DNA from 3 places in the Streptomyces sp. NPDC059957 genome. Region 3 is predicted to be linked to each of the others. Evidence: riboswitches for the same ligand, from Rfam matches in the RefSeq annotation. Region 3 holds a riboswitch; each other region holds the start of a gene.
What was found. A riboswitch is a leader RNA that binds a small molecule or an ion and turns the genes downstream of it on or off. The one in region 3 is predicted to bind cyclic di-AMP.
Positions count from the first base shown of each region.

Region 1 (3,546 bases), on a different contig from region 3:
GCCCGCGCTCACTCACCGGCTCATCGGCCCGGGTGGAAATACACACCGCCATTCCGGCACGCCCGATTCCATAGGGCCGAATTCCGGCGGCGAAATAAAGCTCGGGGCATGGGCCTGAATTACCGGCCCGGATATCCCACCTTTGTATACGGCGTTTGTTAATGCGGGACGCCCGCCGTGTTTACGGCAGGTTGCAAAGTCCTCACGCGCAGCCGGTGCGCCCCCGCCGCCCTGTCCACGTGCAGCGCGGTCAGCGCCCGCGCCCGCTCGGCGTCGCCCCGGGCCACCGCGTCCACGATCGCGCCGTGCTCCGCCCAGGACTCCACGGGCCGCACCGGGGCCTCCACCACGTACATCCAGGCCACCTTGTGGCGCATCTGGGTGAGCAGCGCAATCAGCCCGGGGCTGCCCGAGGCCTGGGAGAGCGTCTCGTGGAACCAGCCGCCCAGGGAGCGCAGGTCCTCCCCCTGGCCCCTCCTGGCCCGCTCCTGGCCCAGCCTGACCAGGCCGCGCAGCACCTTGAGGTGGGCCTCGCTGCGCCGTCTGGCCGCCCGGGCGGCCGCGAGGGGCTCCAGGAGCATCCGCAGCTCCAGGAGGTCGGCCGCCTCCTGTTCGGTCGGCTCGGCCACGCAGGCGCCCGCGTGCCGCCTGGTGGTCACGAACCCCTCGGACTCCAGCGTGCGCAGCGCCTCGCGCACCGGGACGCGCGAGACTCCGTACCGGCGGGCCAGCACCTCCTCGGTCAGCCGGCCGCCGGGCCCGAACACCCCGGAGACGATGTCGTCGCGGATCGCTGTGCATACCGTGTGCGCGGGAATACGCAAGACCGGACCTCCGCCTTTTTCGTATGGCTGTGCGCGTTGCGACTCTATTGCAACACACGATAATTTCCGAGAGCGGCCGGAAATACGAAACATTCACACACGCGGGGCCGAAAACACGGCGAAGGCCCCGGCTCTCAAAGAGCCGGGGCCTTCGCAGAAGACGTGCGGTGGGGCGAGCTGGTCAGATGCTGACGCCGTGCGAGCGCAGGTACGCGACCGGGTTGATGTCCGAACCGTAGTCGGCGCCGGTGCGGGCCTCGAAGTGCAGGTGCGGGCCGCTGGAGTTGCCGGTGGAGCCCGACAGGCCGATCTTCTGGCCCGGGGTGACCTGCTGGCCGACGGAGACGCTCAGCGAGGACATGTGGCCGTACTGGGTGTACGTGCCGTCCGCGTGCTTGATGACGACGTTGTTGCCGTACGCACCGCCGTAGCCCGCCTCGACCACGGTGCCGAGGCCCACGGCGTGCACCTCGGTGCCGGAGGCGGCGCGGAAGTCGATGCCGGTGTGGCTGCCGGAGGACCACATGCCGCCACCCGCGTGGTACTGGGTGCTGATGGAGGTGCTGTCGAGCGGCGACACGAAGGTGTTGAGGCGCTTGCGCTCCTCTTCACGAGCGGCGCGCTCGGCGGCCTCGCGCTCGGCCTTGGCCTGGGCTTCGGCCTTCGCCTTGGCCTCGGCGGCCCGCTGCCGGGCGTCGGCCTCGGCCTGCGCCTTGGCGGCGGCGGCCTCGGCGGCGCGCTGCTGGGACTGGGCCTGGGCCTCGACGTCGCCGGCGAGCTCGTCGGCCACCACGATGGTGTTGAGGCTGCCGGTGTCCTCGATGGAGGGGGAATTGTCCGCGGCGAACGCGGGACCGGCCAGGGAGCCGACGACGCCGGTGGCGGCGAGCGTGGCTATGCCGGCGTAGCCGGCGGTCCTGCGGCTCATACGGCTCGAACCACGGTGCTTGCCGGTGGCACTGCTGCCAAACGCCATGAAGGGGCTGATCCTTTCCTTCCCTCTCGCCTACCGGGTTAGCTGACGGGTTCGGAGCAGGAAGGTCTCCTACGGGCCCCCTCTTGCGAGGCGGTCCGATTCACCCCAGGGACTCAAGTGGGTCCCCGGCTCCCCAGGCTCGCGCCTGACGGGGACTCGGCGATCGCTGTCCGGTGCCGCGGATGCGGCGGTTACCACTGACGAACAGCAGGCCCGACGCTAGGCGGATCATCAGTCAATCGCCAAACAGACACGCCCTTTTGTTGCGTACGCCACACCACATACAAGCAACCACACCAACAAAGGCGACAGAAACGGCAAAAGGGACTCCAGTGGACAAGCCACCGGAGTCCCTTGCCGGATCCCCTTGAGCGGCGGGCCAGTTGGCGACCCGCCGGAAGTCACCGGCAGTCAGCGGAAGGTCAGTTGGTGACCACGGTCACTTCGCCGATCCCGAGGGCCCGCACCGGCTCCTCGATCTGCGAGGCGTCGCCGACCAGGACCGTGACCAGACGGTCCACCGGGAAGGCGCTGACGACCGCCGAAGTGGCCTCCACCGTCCCGGTTTCGGCGAGCCGCGCGTACAACTGCGCCTGGTAGTCGTCGGGGAGCTCCTGCTCGACCTGGTCGGCGAGCGTGCCCGCGACGGAGGCCGCCGTCTCGAACTTCAGCGGGGCCACGCCCACCAAGTTCTGTACGGCCACGTCCCGTTCGGCGTCGGTCAGACCGCCCTCCGCGAGGGTGCGCAGCACCGTCCAGAGGTCCTCCAGGGCCGGGCCGGTGTTCGGGGTGTCCACCGAGCCGCTGATGGCGAGCATCGAGGCGCCCTTGCCGTCGGCGGTGGAGCGCAGCACCTGGCCGAAGGCGCGCACGCCGTACGTGTACCCCTTCTCCTCGCGCAGCACCTTGTCCAGCCGGGAGGTGAGGGTGCCGCCCAGGCAGTACGTGCCGAGCACCTGGGGCGCCCAGACCCGGTCGTGCCGGTCCGCGCCGATGCGGCCGATCAGCAACTGCGTCTGGACCGCGCCGGGCCGGTCCACGATGACCACGCGGCCCGTGTCGTCGGCGGTGATCGGCGGGACCGGGCGCGGGGCGGTGGTGTCACCGGTCCAGGCGCCCAGGGTGTCGGCCAGGACGGCGTCCAGGTCGATGCCGGTCAGATCGCCGACGACCACCGCGGTGGCGGTCGCGGGGCGCACGTGGGCCTCGTAGAAGGCGCGTACGGCCCCGGAGTCGATGCGGGCGACCGTCTCCTCGGTGCCCTGGCGCGGGCGGGACATCCGCAGGGAGGCCGGGAAGAGCTCCTTCGAGAGCTGCTTGGCGGCGCGGCGCTGCGGGTTGGCGCTCTCGTGCGGGATCTCGTCGAGCCGGTTGCGCACCAGGCGGTCCACCTCGGCGTCGGCGAAGGCCGGGGCGCGCAGCGCCTCGGCGACCAGGCCCAGCGCCTTGTGCAGGCGGGAGGCCGGGACCTCCAGGGAGACCCGCAGGCCGGGGTGGTCGGCGTGCGCGTCCAGGGTGGCGCCGCAGCGCTCCAGCTCGGCGGCGAACTCCTCGGCGGAGCGCTTGTCGGTGCCCTCGGACAGGGCGCGGACCATGATCGTGGCCACGCCGTCGAGGCCCTCGGGCTCCGCGTCGAGCGGGGCGGTGAGGTTGATCTCGACCGCGACCACCTGCTGGCCCGGGCGGTGGCAGCGCAGCAGGGTCAGGCCGTTGGCCAGTACCCCGCGCTCGGGGGCCGGGAAGGCC
Region 1 covers NZ_JBHWMB010000008.1:50,828-54,373, forward strand. The annotation lists gene ACFWBW_RS07850 (GntR family transcriptional regulator) at 159-824, opposite strand; gene ACFWBW_RS07855 (M23 family metallopeptidase) at 1,006-1,800, opposite strand; cyclic di-AMP (ydaO/yuaA leader) riboswitch at 1,813-1,972, opposite strand; gene ACFWBW_RS07860 (M16 family metallopeptidase) at 2,223-3,546, opposite strand, start outside.
Region 1: linked by a shared signal. The riboswitch ahead of ACFWBW_RS07855 (M23 family metallopeptidase) and the one ahead of ACFWBW_RS13465 (peptidoglycan DD-metalloendopeptidase family protein) in region 3 are both predicted to bind cyclic di-AMP.

Region 2 (3,546 bases), on a different contig from region 3:
TCGCTGCCCAAACTTGTGACTGGCGTTCGAAGGCCGCTAGGTTCTGCCGTTACCCCGCCGTTATGCGAAAGGTGCAGCCTCATGCGTTCCGGGAACGGCCGCCACAGACGCCCCCGACAAGTGCCCGCACTTGTCGTCACCGCCGGAGTCACCGGCACCGCACTCGCCCTGCCCCTGCTCGCCGCCACCGGCGCGAGCGCCGCGGAGACCTCGACTTGGGACAGGGTCGCCGAGTGTGAGAGCGGCGGTACATGGAGCGCCAACTTCGGCGGCGGCGCGTACGGCGGGCTGCAGTTCAGCCAGGAGCAGTGGAAGGGCGCCGGCGGGCTCGACTTCGCCGAGCGCGCCGACCTCGCCAGCCGCTCCCAGCAGATCGCCGTGGCCGAACGGGTCCTGGCCTCCCAGGGCCCCGTGGCGTGGCCGCTGTGCGCGGTGCAGGCCGGTCTGACGCAGGACGCGCCCGCCGCCGAGGTGAACCCGGGCCTGCCCGGTGGTTCCGCGTCCGCGACCCCCGCCCCGTCCCGCCCCGACGACTCCGTGCCCCACACGGGCTCGGGCACGTCCACGGACTTCGGGGCTCCGTCGCAGGGGGGCCCGACGTCCCCGCCGGCCTCGGTGCTGCCCGACTATCCGATCGGCGTGCCCGGCGAACTGCCCGTCATGCCCCCGCCGGACGCCCAGACGCCGCCTCCCGGCCTCCCGGGCGACCCGACGCCTCCCACGAGCCCGACGGACCCCGCCACTCCCGCACCGCCGTCCGCGGACGCGACCCTTCCGGTGGGCCCGACCCTTCCGGTGGCCCCGTCGTCTCCGGAGACCCCGTCAGGCCCTGGGACCCCGTCCGACCCTGGGAACGGGGCGAAGCCGACGAACCCGGGTAATTCGGAGAACCCGGCAAACCCGGTCAACCCGATTGATCCCACGGCCCCGACGGCTCCGGCCGCACCCGGCGAGTCCGCCTCCCCGACCGCTCCGGCGGCCCCCGGCGCGAGCGAGGGCGGCGGCAAGCACCGCGGCCCGGCCGCCGTCGAGACGCCCGCCGCGTCTGACGCCGCGTCGGAGCCGACGTACACCGTGAAGGCGGGCGACAGTCTGATCGCGATCGCGGACGCCAACGGAGTGAAGGGCGGCTGGAAGGGCCTCTACGAGGCCAACGAGCAGGTCATCGGCGACGACGCGGACCTGATCAAGCCCGGTCAGAACCTGGATCTAACGCATCAATAAGGACACTTGAGGCGCCCGGAACCAGCTGATTGTCCGTTTTCTGTAAGTGAGACATGTGTCTCTTCAGGTCAACTGGCGTGTCCGGCCCGGAGGGTTCCGCAAACCCCGCCCTCACCTGCGCAAACGCCCTTTCGGGGAGCGCAAGTAGGCACCGTTTCCCCCCGATGTCGCTCGTTGAACATCGGGGGGAGACCTGTCTACCTTCTGAATCGCCCGCCACCGCGGGCTCCTTCGACCGCATCGCCGAATCCTGCCGGCGGACGGAGGGAACACTCGTCGCGTAAAGCGCCGAAGGCAGGAGCGGGGGAACCAAGGTAGGCGCCGGGAAGGGCCGTTGAGAGACGGTCACGGAACCGGCTAGGGGTTAAGCCAAGCGCTAGGTCGCTCGGCCGGGCACTCACTCGCCCGAACCCGACAGCTCACCTCGTAGGCGTCGGTGAGGAGAACTCCATGCTGCTTTCGGGCAAGGGCAAGCACCGTCGCGGTTCCAAGGCCGTCCGCATCGTCACGCTCGCCGGTGTCGCCGGTGTCGCCGTCGCGGCTCCGCTGATGGCCGCGGGCACCGCCTCGGCCGCGACCGCTTCCGAGTGGGACCGCGTCGCCTCGTGCGAGTCCGGCGGCAACTGGTCCATCAACACGGGCAACGGCTACTACGGCGGCCTGCAGTTCTCGTCCTCCACGTGGGCCGCGTACGGCGGCAAGGCGTACGCCTCGCAGGCCAACCAGGCCTCCAAGTCGCAGCAGATAGCCATCGCCGAGAAGGTCCTCAAGGGCCAGGGCAAGGGCGCCTGGCCGCACTGCGGCGTCGGCCTGTCGAACTCCTCCTACACCGGCGGATCGGCGCAGGCACCCGCCAAGCCGAAGACGCAGCCGAAGCAGGAGAAGAAGACCGAGGCGAAGAAGGAGACCAAGCGCGTCGAGGCTCCGACCACCCGCTCCGAGCGTCCGGCCGCCGCCCCGAAGGCCGAGGCCCCCAAGACGGGCAACGGCTCCTACGCGGTCAAGTCCGGCGACACGCTGGGTGCGATCGCCGACGCGAACAACGTGTCCGGTGGCTGGGAGAAGCTCTTCGAGCTCAACAAGGACATCGTCACGGACGCCAACCTGATCTTCCCGGGCCAGAAGCTGAAGCTCAGCTGAAGCTCAGCTGAAGCTGAACCCCAGCTGAAACCTGTGAGAACGGTCGTGTCCGCTTTCGCGACACGCAGTAGTTCCACCGCGTAATTCCACCGCCCGGCGCGCAACCCCCTTCGCGCCGGGCGGTGCTGTGTGCGGGTGCCGACGGTCTGACGGGGCCTCCGAAAGGCCGATGATCAAGGGTCCTATGTCCTGTAAGAGGGGCATTCAGGCCCTTTTTCGTCCCAGCCCCCGGGCGGTCGGCCGGCCGAGTGCCCGGAGGCGGTTAGGCTCTAAGCGGCAAGGCCATCCCACGGCCTGACATGCCACCGCACACCCAGCGTCACATCCCAGAAGGAGATGCTCGTGCCGTCCATCGACGTCGTCGTAGCCCGGGAAATCCTGGACTCCCGAGGCAACCCCACGGTCGAGGTCGAGGTGGGCCTCGACGATGGCAGCACCGGCCGTGCTGCAGTCCCGTCCGGCGCCTCCACCGGAGCGTTCGAAGCCGTCGAGCTCCGTGACGGTGACCCCAACCGCTACATGGGCAAGGGCGTAGAGAAGGCCGTCCTCGCCGTCATCGAGCAGCTCGGCCCGGAGCTCGTCGGCTACGACGCCACCGAGCAGCGCCTGATCGACCAGGCGATGATCGACCTGGACGCCACCGAGAACAAGGGCTCCCTCGGCGCCAACGCCATCCTGGGCGTCTCCCTCGCCGTCGCGCACGCCGCGTCCGAGGCCTCGGACCTCCCGCTCTTCCGCTACCTCGGCGGCCCGAACGCGCACCTGCTGCCCGTTCCGATGATGAACATCCTGAACGGTGGGTCGCACGCCGACTCCAACGTCGACATCCAGGAGTTCATGATCGCCCCGATCGGCGCGGAGTCCTTCTCCGAGGCCCTTCGCTGGGGTGCCGAGGTCTACCACACCCTCAAGAAGGTCCTGCACACCAAGGGCCTCTCCACCGGTCTGGGCGACGAGGGCGGTTTCGCGCCGAACCTCGAGTCGAACCGCGCCGCGCTGGACCTCATCGTCGAGGCCATCAAGCAGGCCGGCTACGTCCCGGGCACCCAGATCGCGCTCGCGCTCGACGTCGCCGCGTCCGAGTTCTACAAGGACGGCAACTACGAGTTCGAGGGCAAGTCCCGCTCGGCCGCCGAGATGACCGACTACTACGCCGAGCTCGTCGAGGCGTACCCGCTCGTC
Region 2 covers NZ_JBHWMB010000055.1:36,063-39,608, forward strand. The annotation lists gene ACFWBW_RS29875 (transglycosylase family protein) at 121-1,224, shown strand; cyclic di-AMP (ydaO/yuaA leader) riboswitch at 1,501-1,672, shown strand; gene ACFWBW_RS29880 (transglycosylase family protein) at 1,675-2,364, shown strand; gene eno (phosphopyruvate hydratase) at 2,701-3,546, shown strand, end outside.
Region 2: linked by a shared signal. The riboswitch ahead of ACFWBW_RS29880 (transglycosylase family protein) and the one ahead of ACFWBW_RS13465 (peptidoglycan DD-metalloendopeptidase family protein) in region 3 are both predicted to bind cyclic di-AMP.

Region 3 (3,546 bases):
CTCCAGCGCCCGCAGCGCCTGGCGGACTCTGGTCCGCTGGACCAGGGAGAACTGCGCCACGTCCGCCGCCGACGCCGGCCCGAACCCCTCCAGGTAGCGCAGGACCAGCGTCCGCAGGGATTCCTCCGAGGCCTCCGGGTCCGCCGGTACCGTACGCGGCCGGTGCGCGGGCGCGATATACGACGGACGCTCCCCGAACGACCACGGCGCGGCGGTGGGCGCGTGCAGCAGCGGCGCGTACTGCCGCAGCCCCCACCATGCTCCGGGCTGCGGCGCCGCGCCCAGCCGGTCTGCGAGCCAGGCCTCGCACTCCGCCGTCGTACGGGGCCGGTCGGCGAAGTCCAGCAGCTCCGGCGCCAGCACGTCGGCGTCAGCGGCCGTCAGCCCGGAGTCCGTGAAGCGGGTCCCGAGCCGGGCGGCCCGTACGGAGGGCTGCACGGCCTCCCGGAAGGCCGGGTAGTCCTCCGCGTGCACGGCGTGCAGGGTCAGCCGCATCAGCGTCGACTTGACGACCTCGCGCCCCGTGAAGGCGGCGTCGAGGTCGGCCGGGTCGAAGCCGGAGAGCCGGTTCCACAGCGCGAGGTACGGCGAGGCCGCGTGCTGCGCCTGCAGGGCGACGACCCGGCGGACCGCGTCACCGACGTCCATCACCTCGCGCCGCAGCAGCAACTGCCGTGCGAGCGTGGAGCGGTTGAGCTCCCCTGCACTGACCTTCATGCCAAGACCGTCCCGTCCCCTGTCGAAACGGGCAGCCTAACCGGCACCTCCGACAGCGCCTCGGATTCAGATGCTGACGCCCTTGGACCGGAGGTAGGCCAGCGGGTCGATGTCCGATCCGTACGAGGGACCGGTGCGGATCTCGAAGTGCAGGTGCGGGCCGGTCGAGTTGCCCGTCGAACCGGAGAGGCCGATGGTCTGGCCGCCGGTGACGCTCTGGCCGGAGGAGACGGACAGCTGGGAGAGGTGCGCGTACTGGCTGTACTTGCCGTCGGTGTGGCGGATGACGACCTCGTTGCCGTACGCGCCGCTCCAGCCGGCGGAGACCACGGTGCCGGCTCCGACCGCCCTGACGGTGGTGCCGGTGCTCGCGGAGAAGTCGACACCGGTGTGGTAGCCGCTGGACCACATGGCCCCGGCGGTCTTGTAGGCGGTGGACGGGCCGCCGGTGACCGGGGCCACGAAGCCGGTCGACGCGGAGCCGCCCTGCTGCTTGGCGGGCGCCTTGGCGACGGGCGCGGCTGCCTGATCAGAGGAATCCGAGGAGTCGGACGAGTCGGAGGAGTCCGAAGAATCCGACGAATGGCCAGAAGTGGAGGAACCGGAGGAAGCGGACTTCTTGGCCGGCTTCGGCGTTTCGGCCGGCGCGGACTCGGCCGCCGCGGCCGGAGCCGAGCCCTTCGCGCCGAGCGTGAGCTCGAGGCCCGGGTGGATCAGCGACGGGTCGGTGCCGACGGCCTCGAGGTTGTCCGCGTAGAGCTGCTCCCAGCCGCCGGTGAGGTGCTGGCGCTCGGCGATCTTGGAGAGGTAGTCGCCCGCCACCACGGTGTAGACGGTGGGGGCGGCCTGCACGGCGACGGGTGCGGCCTGGAAGGTCGACACCGCCTGCGCGGCCACGGCCTGCGGGGCCTGGACCGGAGCGGCGGCGGGCGCGGCTGCCGGGACGCCCGCGGCATGGGCGCCGGTGGCGCCGAGCAGCGGAAGCGCGAGGGCCGCGCCACCGGTGCCCGCGGCGGCGAACCCGCGGGATATCGAGCGGGACTTGGGACGGCGGTGCTTACCCGTTCCGGACATGGCGAATTCCTCTCCGACGCCTGCGAGGTGAGCTGTCGGGTTCGGACTGGAGATGTCCGGCCGCGTATGTGCCGATGAACAGCACATGCATGGCTTCACCCCGAGCTGTCCCGTTGTAAAGATCCCTGAGGAGCTCCGGAACAGCGGCTTACCTGGTTCCCCCGCTCCTGCCGCGCGCGTGAATAGTCGGGTGCGGTTTCCGGACGGCGGCAGGATTAGGCGGTCCATCCGGATCGATCGCGAAGGTAATCGAGCCCGACCGCACGGAACAAGTCCCGAATTCCCGGATGGATTCCCAGTGATGATGGACCGGCGGAATCACGGTCACCCTGTGTCCATTCCCCTCCCCCAACAGCCGCCCGGACAGGGGAATTCGCCATTCGCGATCAGGCACTCACGGTCACCGTATGATCTGGCTCACGGGGACGTGTCCGATCTCGCCCCTCGCTATGGCAAGTTGCCAGCAAGTAGCGTAATTCGGACACACGCAACGACGACCGCGGCGACCGCTACGACGACCACACGGAGACACGGAGGAGCCCCTGTGACCCAGCAGATACCCCAGAGCCCCCACACCGATCCGGTGGCGCCGGAACCGCCACTGACCGGAGTGCGCAACTTCCGCGACGTGGGCGGCCTGCCGACCGCGGACGGGCGAAGGGTCAAGTCGGGACGACTGTTCCGAAGCGGACATCTGGCGCATGCCACCGAAAGCGACGCGGAGTTCCTCGGATCGCTCGGACTGCACACCGTCTTCGACTTCCGCAACGGCGCCGACCACGCGCTGGAGGGTGCGGACGTGGAGCTGCCCGGGGTGCTCAACGTCAACATTCCGCTGTCGGATCCGGCCGACGGCAGCGAGTTCTGGAAGATGGTCCGCGAAGGGGACCTGGCGCAGCTGCGCGAGATCCTGGGCGAGGGCAAAGCCGCCGCGCGGATGTCCCGTTCGTACCGGACGATGATCCGGACCCGTACCGCCGAGCACAGCCGGGTGGTGCACGCGCTCGCCGAGGACAGCGTCCCTGCGCTCATGCACTGCGCCGCCGGAAAGGACCGGGCGGGCCTGTCGATCGCCGTCACCCTGCTCGCGCTGGGCGTCGAGCGGGAGGCGATCCTCGCGGACTACCTGGAGTCGAACGCCCCGCACAACCGCTACCGGGTCCGCCGGGGCAGTGACTCACCCGAGGCCCGCGCCCCCGAGGTGATGGAGCTGCTCGCCCCGCTCTTCGACGCCCGCGCCCCGTATCTGACCACGGCCTTCGACACCATCGACGAGGAGTGGGGCGGAGCGGAGCGCTACCTCGCCGAGGGCCTCGGGCTCACGCCCGAGACCCTCGACCGGCTCCGCGACCGGCTGCTGGACTGACGCCCCACGAGGTGGGCCGTCAGCGGTTCGCGACGGCCTGCCTCACCAGTGTCCGGCCGAAGTCCCACATCAGCGCGCCACCGCCGTGGGCCTCGTCCATGACCGCACGGAAGGCGCCGACGAACCGGTCGACGTCCGCCTCGTTCACGATCAGCGGCGGGATCAGCTTGATCACTTCCAGGTGGTCGCCGGAGACCTGCGTGAGGATCCGGTGCTTCTGCAGCAGCGGCACCACGACCATCTGCGCGAACAGCCCCTTGCGCGCCGCCTGCAGCATGCTCCAGCGGCTCCGCAGCCCAAGCGAGGACGGCCGGCCGAACTCGATGCCGATCATCAGCCCGCGTCCCCGTACCTCGTGGAGCAGTTCGTACTCGTCCACGAGCGCGGCG
Region 3 covers NZ_JBHWMB010000016.1:40,680-44,225, forward strand. The annotation lists gene ACFWBW_RS13460 (winged helix DNA-binding domain-containing protein) at 1-717, opposite strand, end outside; gene ACFWBW_RS13465 (peptidoglycan DD-metalloendopeptidase family protein) at 784-1,791, opposite strand; cyclic di-AMP (ydaO/yuaA leader) riboswitch at 1,796-1,990, opposite strand; gene ACFWBW_RS13470 (tyrosine-protein phosphatase) at 2,336-3,157, shown strand; gene ACFWBW_RS13475 (aspartate aminotransferase family protein) at 3,177-3,546, opposite strand, start outside.